2 regions of the Cellvibrio fibrivorans genome follow, and region 2 is predicted to be linked to the other one. Evidence: predicted binding sites of a transcription regulator. Region 2 holds the regulator's gene; the other holds the start of a gene.
What was found. Region 2 encodes sigma-54, which starts transcription at its own class of promoters, with help from an activator protein. Its sites were predicted from a motif close to TGGCACANNNNTTGCNNT; they were not measured.

Region 1 (4,433 bases), on a different contig from region 2:
ATGTGCAGCGGAACAGTGCTACTTTATGGCATCAAAAAAGTCGTTATTGGCGAAAACCGCACCTTCAAGGGGCCGGAGGACTATGTGCGCAGCCGCGGCGTGGAACTGGATTTACGCGACGATGCCCAATGCATACAACTGATGCAGGATTTTATTGCCCGGCAGCCGGTGCTGTGGAACGAGGATATAGGTGAATAATTTTTACATCGCACTTGCGGCATTATTTGGGGTAGTTGTCGTGATCGCTGCGGCGGTGCACATCAACCGGGTTAATCTGAAATTGCGCAATATGGTGCGCCTGATGCGTCGCGCCGATGTGTGGCAGCGCGGCCACAACCATGTGCTCGCACAAATCGCCGCTGACGATTCGCTTGAAGAAGTCCTTATGGGGATTATTGTCGGCGTCGAACATATACGCCCGGAAATGACCTGCAGCATATTGCTCGTTGATCGCAAAACTAATCGACTGCGGGTGGTAGCCGCACCGAATTTGCCTGCGTTTTACAACGATGCAGTAGACGGCCTGCCTGCCGACCAGGGCATTGGCTCCTGCGGCACTGCGGTAATCACAGGGGAACGTGTGATTGTCCGCGATATCCAGAAAGACCCCAGTTGGGTTGGGGTAAAAGAGCTGGCCGCTAAAGCAGGACTGGTCTCCTGCTGGTCGGAACCTATTATCAATCGCCACGGTCAGGTGCTGGGAACCTTTGCCATCTACCAGGGGCAAGCCGCCGAACCGACGCTGGAAGATATCAAACTGATTGAAGAGTCCGCCTATCTCGCGGAAATCGCCATAGAGCGCAAACTTTCGCTGGAGGCCCTGCGCGAAAGCGAAGAGCGCCATCGCCTGTTAGCGGATAATGCACAGGATGTTATCTGGACCATGGACCTCAACGGCCGATTCACCTATGTCAGCCCCTCAGTGGAAAAACTGCGTGGCTACACGGCCAGTGAAGCTATGCAACAAACGCTGGAAGAAACACTTACTCCCGAGTCGGTCGAAAAAGTAAAGGCAGCCGTGGGTAAAACTATCGCGGCGGTTAAAGCCAACCAGCCCTTCCCCGATTTTGTCGCGGAGTTGGATCATCGGTGCAAAGATGGTTCTACCGTGTGCGCCGAGATCAGGACGTCCGGCATTTACGATGCCGACGGAAATTTTATCGGTATTGTCGGCGTCAGCCGCGATATTACCGAGCGCAAAAAAAGTGAGGAAAAAATTCGCTACATGGCGCAGCACGATAGCCTGACTGGCTTACCCAATCGCGCACTCTTTGCTGACCGTTTGCAGCAGGCGCTAAGCTATTGCAAACGCCATCAGCGGGCACTCGCGGTTATGTTGCTCGACCTGGACAAATTCAAACCGGTAAATGACCACTATGGCCATGCGCTGGGCGATGAATTATTAAAACAGGTTGCACAGCGACTGCTCGCCTGCGTGCGCACTTCGGATACCGTTGCACGCATCGGCGGCGATGAATTTGTGATACTGCTGCATCAAATGGATGACCTCAACCAGGCAAGGGTTGTTAGCGAAAAAATCCAATTGGTACTGAGCGAGATTTTTTTAATTGAGGAATATCCGATTCAAATTGGCTGCAGTATTGGCACCGCATTTTATCCACAAGACGGCGCCGACCCGCTTGAGCTTACCAAGATTGCGGATCAGCGCATGTACCAGCACAAGCACAAAACGCCGGAAGCGGTTCGTTAATATTGTTTGTAAGGTAAAAATTTGCCCGACAAAACCACATTGACGCGATCACCTTTTGGGTCCGACTCACGCACTATATCCATACTAAAATCGATTGCACTCATAATCCCATCGCCAAATTCTTCATGGATTAATTCCTTAATCGTGGTGCCGTATACACTGACAATCTCGTACCAGCGATAAATCAGCGGGTCAGTGGGCACTGGACTGGGCAGCGAACCCTTGTAGGGCACAACTTGCAGCCACTTTTGCTCTTCGGTCGTTAATTCGAAAATATCCCCAATGATTTTGGCTTGCTCGGCATTCAAAGTCATCTGCCCTAAACAAGCAGCAGTGACCCACTCTTTACTCAAGCCCACTTTTTGGGCGACGTCGCACCATTTAATATCGTTTAACACTTTGTTGGTGATTATTTTTTCAGTGACATCATTGCGGTTCATAGAGTTTTCCTGTGCGCTAAGCGAGTGGTTAAAAAATAGAAACAACACATCTACGCAGAGCAATAACTACGCCAAACAACAACCCGAAAAATAAAAGAAAAAACCAAAAAAAGCGAAAATAAAAAAGGGCAAACCAAGAGGTTTGCCCATTAAGCCGACTCATGAAGCAGTCGAAGAAGAAGGGGGAAGTTTACACAAAAATTAACTGCGGCAGAGTGTGGTTTCCGTTAGGAAAATTACGCCTGCACTTGCACCAAACCATCATCAATCCGCACCGGGTAAACAGCGACGTTATACTCCGGTTTTTCCAGGCATTCGCCCGTGCGCAGATTGTAGTGCTCTTTATAGAGTGGCGATGCAACCACCACTTCATCGCCAATCGAACCAATAATGCCGCGCGACAACACATTGGCCTCACCGATCGGATCATAATTGGATACGGCAAAAATTTCGTTCAGGCGACGCGAACGGAAAATCGCCACTTGCTGATTATTCACTAGCGCACAAACACCAGTGTCAGGAATTAAATCGTCAAACTCACACACGCTGATCCAGGGTTTTTCGCTCATGATATTTCTCACTAAAATACTTTTGAATTCGTAGCCCGTATGGAGCCTAGCGCAATACGGGAAATTTCAATTTTTAAGCCAAACCCGTATTTCGTTAGACTCCATACGGGCTACACATTAATCAACCAACTCAACAAACTGGATATTGGTATTGTTGCGCTCCAATGCCGTCGCCGGGCGAATTTGTTCGCGTTCAACCACATAGGCAAGGTTGCTATCGGTGGCATCAGTGTTGATGAAATGCTTAAAGCGTTTTTGCAGCTCGTCATTCTCAACGGTGGTTTTCCACTCGCATTGGTATTGGCTAATGTTGTAGGCCATTTGCGCTTCCAGCTCTGCACAAATCGACAACTTATCGTCAATCACCACTTTCTTGAGATAATCCAAACCGCCTTCCATATTTTCCAACCATACCGAAGTACGTTGCAGACGATCACCGGTGCGGATGTAAAACATCATCACGCGGTCAATATATTTAATTAAGGTCACATCATCCAAACCGGTAGCAAACAAATCGGCGTGACGTGGGCGCATACCGCCGTTACCACACACATATAAACTCCAACCGGTTTCGGTTGCGATTACACCAAAATCTTTTGATTGTGCTTCGGCACATTCGCGCGTACAGCCAGACACACCGAATTTAATTTTGTGCGGAGCGCGCACGCCCTTGTAGCGGTTTTCCAGCGTGATCGCCATGCCCACTGAATCCAATACACCGTAGCGGCACCAAGTACTGCCAACGCAAGATTTCACCGTGCGCAATGATTTTCCGTAAGCGTGGCCAGTTTCAAAACCTGCTTCAACCAACACTTTCCAAATGGCGGGTAATTGATGCAATTGCGCGCCGAATAAATCGATACGTTGGCCGCCGGTAATTTTGGTGTAGAGTTTGTATTGTTTGGCAACCTGACCCAAGACGATTAATTTGTCCGGGGTAATTTCACCACCCGCAACGCGCGGCACAATTGAATAGGTGCCGTCTTTTTGCATGTTGCCAAGGAAAATATCGTTGGTGTCCTGCAAGCCAATGTGCTTTTTATCCAACACATATTCGTTCCAGAATGCAGCGAGAATCGATCCAACCGCAGGCTTACAAATATCGCAACCCAGACCATGGCCGTGACCATCCAACAACTCATCAAAGGTTTTGATTTGTTTGATGCGCACTATATCGGCCAATTCCTGACGCGAGTGCGGGAAGTGTTCGCAAATATGGTTGCTCACTTCTACGCCGAGTTTTTTCAGCTCGGAATCCATCACCTGTTTAGTGAGCGCTGTACAACCACCACAACCAGTCGAAGCTTTGGTGAGCGCTTTGATATCGCCCATAGTGCGCGCGCCGTTTTGTACTGAGCAGCAAATTGCACCTTTGCTAACGTCGTAGCAGGAGCAAATCATCGCCGCTTCCGGCAGCGCATCCACACCAATTGCCATACCACCGCCACCTTCCACATTTGGCAGGATCAGGCAGTTGGGATCTTCCGGTAAATCCATTCCGTTAACGCACATTTGTTGCAGCGTGCCGTAAGCCTCTACATCACCCACCAATACCGCGCCCAACAATTTTTTATTGTCGGCAGAAACAATCATACGCTTGTAAACTTCATCTACATCGTTGCTGTAGGTGTAGCTCAATGAACCAGGAGTAGTGCCGTGCGCATCGCCAATCGATGCCACATCAACACCCAGTAATTTTAATTTGGTGCTCAT
Region 2 (4,433 bases):
TTGCGCACATCGATACCAATGGCAAAGCGGTGTTGGTCATCTTTGTGGATCTGGATCTGGGCAACCAACGCAGGTAGCAGGCTGACGGGCAAGTTGTCGATACAGTTGAACCCCACATCCTCAAGGACATGGAGTGCCGTACTCTTACCCGAACCAGACAAGCCACTGACGATCACCAGATGCATATAAATCCTGTTTACGAGGTTGTTAGCGCTGCATCATAGAGCGCTTCATTAGTTTTGGAGGCGCGCAGGCGCTGGCGGTATTCGGCGTTGTTCAGTGCGCCAGCCAGTGCTGCCAAGGTTTGCAAGTGTTCGCTGTGGGCATCTTCCGGCACCAGCATCGCGAACAGAATATCGACCGGTTGCGAATCTATTGCATCGAAGTCGATTGGATCGGTCAGGGTAATCAGTGCACCCACAGTGCCTTTACAGTGTTCAATACGGCAGTGGGGGATTGCAATTCCGTGGCCAATACCAGTGGAGCCGAGGCGCTCGCGGCCAATCAGGCGGCGGAACAATTCATCGGCATCAATATCGGGGATATCCTGCGCAATGGTGTTGGCGAGCAACTCCAGTGCGCGTTTCTTGCTGCCCCCTTCGACGCCGCAGAGGGTGCGGCTGGGGCTGATCAGGGATTGAATTTGCATGACAAGGTGATGCTGGGCATCTCTCAATAAATAATGCAGACATCGCAAGGTGGCGATGGCGGCGTAGGTTCAGTTAACGATGGCGAGCTATCGCGCACTCAGCGATGGCTGCGCATCTTCTCTTTGTGTTTAATCAATTGGCGGTCAAGTTTATCAGCCAGTGCATCAATCGCGGCATACAGATCTTCATGAGTAGCTTCAGCGAATACATCTTTGCCACTGACATGGATAGTGGCTTCTGCTTTTTGGATAAGTTTATCTACCGAGAGGATAACGTTGGTGCTGGTGATGCGGTCATGGTGGTGCGTTAAGCGCTCAATTTTACTGGTTACATACTCTTTCATGGAATCGGTAACTTCTACATGACGACCGCTGATATTTATTTGCATAGATACTTCCTCTCGCTAGAAACAAAACGGTTGCGACTGGCACAACCTCGCATTACATCAGTGATTTTTTGATCCGAACTTTATTGGTACTACTAATACAACTAAATAGCTAAATAGTTTTGCGTTCATTCGACGGCGGAATATTGAGTGATTCGCGGTATTTGGCAATAGTACGGCGTGCCACTTGAATCCCCTGCTCGGCGAGCAGGTCGGTAATCTTGCTATCGCTGAGCGGTTTTTTCGGATTCTCGGCACTTACCAATTTTTTGATAATCGCGCGAATTGCAGTTGATGAACATTCGCCACCACTGTCGGTGCTGACATGGCTGGAGAAAAAGTATTTCAGCTCGAAAATACCCTGTGGTGTGTGCATGTATTTTTGGGTGGTGACACGTGAAATAGTCGATTCGTGCATCTCAACAATTTCAGCAATATCGTGCAGCACCAATGGCTTCATCGCTTCAGGACCATAATCCAAAAAGCCGCGCTGTTTTTCCACAATACAACTCGCCACTTTTAACAGGGTTTCATTGCGGCTTTGCAAACTTTTTAAGAACCAGCGCGCCTCCTGCAAATTATCTTTGAGGAAGGTGTTGTCGGTGCTGGAGTCGGCGCGTTTCACCATAGAGGCGTAGTCGGAATTAATGCGCAAGCGCGGCGCAATATCCGGATTGAGTTCCACTATCCAGCGGCCATCGCGTTTTTCAACGAATACATCAGGTACTACATATTCGGTATCGCCATTGGCGATCATATCGCCTGGGCGCGGATTCAAACTTTGAATTAATGCCACTGCCTGGCTTAATTCAGCTTCTTTCAATTTGGTGCGGCGCATCAGCTGGCGATAATCGCGGCTGCCGAGCACCGGCAAATATTGTTTGGCAATTAATTTTGCCGAGTCTAAAAACGGTGTTTTCGGATCAAATTGTTGCAATTGCACCAACAGGCACTCAGATAGATTTTGACTGCATACGCCGCAAGGATCGAACTGTTGCAAGCGGTGTTGCACCGCTTCAACTTCGTCGAGTTCCAGCTCTTCAAAATCGCTGCGCATACCTTCAAAAATTTCTTCGATGGTGATGGACAGCATGCCGCTCGGTTCCACCGCATCGATAATTGCCATCGCCAGTACGCGGTCGCGATCCGACATGGGCGTCAGGTTTAACTGCCACATCAGATGGTCGTAGAGCGAATCAGTTGCGGCGCGGCGACTTTCAAAATCATTGTCTTCGTTGTCGTAATTGCTTGAGCTGCTGCTGGATGATGATTGGTAAACATCATCCCAGCTCGTGTCGACGGGGAGGTCACTGGGGATGGAATCGCTCCATTCGCCGGCGTCCGCACTAAATCCGTCGCCCTCACCGTACACATCACTATCGCCAAAACTCTCACTTTCACCAAAATTCTCACCTTCACCGAAGCTTTCACCGCCTTCGGTATAGCTATTGGTTTCGCTGTAGTTGTCGGCGCTGCTGGAGGAGAAATTTTCGCTCGCGGTAAAGTCAGTGCCGTGGTCAGTACCGGCTTCAGCAGCGATCTCTAACTGGCGAGTGTAATCCGCTTTATCCAGCTCACTGCCTTCGTAATCATTGGTGCTACTGGGGCTGTCGAAGCTTTCCTCCACTTCCAACATAGGATTGGATTCAAGCGCTTCCTGGATTTCTTGCTGCAGGTCTAATGTCGATAGTTGCAGTAGGCGGATTGCCTGCTGCAGTTGCGGAGTCATGGTCAGCTGCTGACCGAGTTTGAGCTGGAGAGATTGCTTCATTGTGTGAACGACAAACCCTTATAACGCAGGATGGAAAACATCAGATAGGTGGAGTTTAGTCAGGGTTTGGCGCGCAAGCAATAAGCTTAAGCAAGCTTTATGCCTAATGATCAAAGAATGTTACTTGTCAAGTTGTTTGTGTGTTGCCGAAGGTGTTGCTGACGGGCGGTTGGTAACACTGGTGGTGACGGGTTTAGCCACCTTTACAGACGGAAATGCTCGCCTAAATAGACTTCACGCACCTTGCTGTTGCTGAGTACGGTTTCGGCATCGCCCTCGGCAATAATGTGGCCTTCGCTTACAATATAGGCGGTCTCACATATATCCAGTGTCTCGCGCACGTTGTGGTCAGTAATCAGCACGCCAATACCGCGGTCCTTAAGATGGCGCACAATTTCTTTGATATCGTTGACCGAGATGGGGTCAACTCCGGCAAAAGGTTCATCGAGCAAAATAAATTTGGGGTCGGTCGCTAGCGCACGAGCGATTTCTACCCGGCGGCGTTCGCCCCCTGAAAGTGCCATCCCCAGGCTGTCGCGGATGTGGGTGATGTGAAATTCATTAAGCAATGATTCGAGCTTTTCCTGGCGCTGGGTGCGATCCAGATCCTTGCGGGTTTCGAGGATTGCCATGATGTTATCGGCGACGGTCAGCTTGCGGAAAATCGAGGCTTCTTGTGGCAAGTAACCGATGCCGGCGCGAGCTCGGCCGTGGATGGGCAGTTGGGTAATATCGCGGTCGTCAATTAATACATTGCCATTATCGGCGGGCACCAGGCCGGCAATCATATAAAAGCAGGTGGTTTTACCGGCGCCATTGGGGCCGAGCAGGCCGACGATATGGCCGCTCTCCACAGTAATCGAGACGTCGATAACGACTTTACGTTTTTTGTAACTTTTTGCGAGATGGCGTGCGTGCAGGCTGGGCATATGAGTTAAGGGGTTGCTTCAGTTGATGAGGATTGGGCTGCACTGGATGCGGCAGCGGGCTGGTCGTTACTGGTTTCAGTTTTGCCCGCCTTGGGTGGGATCACGATTTCGATCCGCTGGCCATCGCTGCCCGATGCACCATTACTGCCCGCCGCTTTCATCACTTCTTTTACTAAGTCGTAATCGATATGCGGGCCACTCATGACCGCACCGTTTTGCTCGACCGATGCATCTTCAATCAACACAAGATGCTCATTGCTGGGGGTATAAGTAATTTGTTTGGCAGCGGCGGTGACTACACCTTGATCCTTTTCCGGTTGCTGTTGGAAGCGCGCCGGGTTGCCGGTGGCGATCATTTTTTCAACACTGCTGTCGGGATTGGTGTGGATCACGATAGAGTCTGCCGAAATCACCAGTGAGCCCTGCTGGATTTTCACTGAACCAGTATAGGTGGCGACGCCGTTTTTCTGGTCGACGGTCAGATTATCCGCCGAACCGCGAATAGTTTCATTTTTGTCGCCGGGCAAAGCCAGGGCAGTGTTGCTATAACTGACAAAAACAGCAGCAATCGCTAGCGCAAATGGAGCGAGGGCAAAACGGAATTTAACGGGGATCATAAACAGCCTTAACCTGGGACTTTAACTGAAGCCGACTCTGCGCCAGGTCAGCATCCATACCTATTGCGTCTATCTGGCCTT

Region 1: cynS (cyanase) is a predicted target of sigma-54. The motif match lies at 2,208-2,225, and genes of this name have one in related genera.

What each region holds. Positions count from the first base shown of each region.
Region 1 covers NZ_JAVDVX010000001.1:496,330-500,762, forward strand. Annotated here, with positions in the region: gene J2X05_RS02100 (nucleoside deaminase) at 1-198, shown strand, start outside; gene J2X05_RS02105 (diguanylate cyclase domain-containing protein) at 191-1,711, shown strand; gene cynS (cyanase) at 1,708-2,151, opposite strand; gene nirD (nitrite reductase small subunit NirD) at 2,388-2,720, opposite strand; gene nirB (nitrite reductase large subunit NirB) at 2,838-4,433, opposite strand, start outside.
Region 2 covers NZ_JAVDVX010000008.1:38,940-43,372, forward strand. Annotated here, with positions in the region: gene rapZ (RNase adapter RapZ) at 1-185, opposite strand, end outside; gene ptsN (PTS IIA-like nitrogen regulatory protein PtsN) at 197-649, opposite strand; gene hpf (ribosome hibernation-promoting factor, HPF/YfiA family) at 748-1,038, opposite strand; gene J2X05_RS18785 (RNA polymerase factor sigma-54) at 1,148-2,806, opposite strand; gene lptB (LPS export ABC transporter ATP-binding protein) at 3,010-3,735, opposite strand; gene lptA (lipopolysaccharide transport periplasmic protein LptA) at 3,741-4,352, opposite strand; gene lptC (LPS export ABC transporter periplasmic protein LptC) at 4,339-4,433, opposite strand, start outside.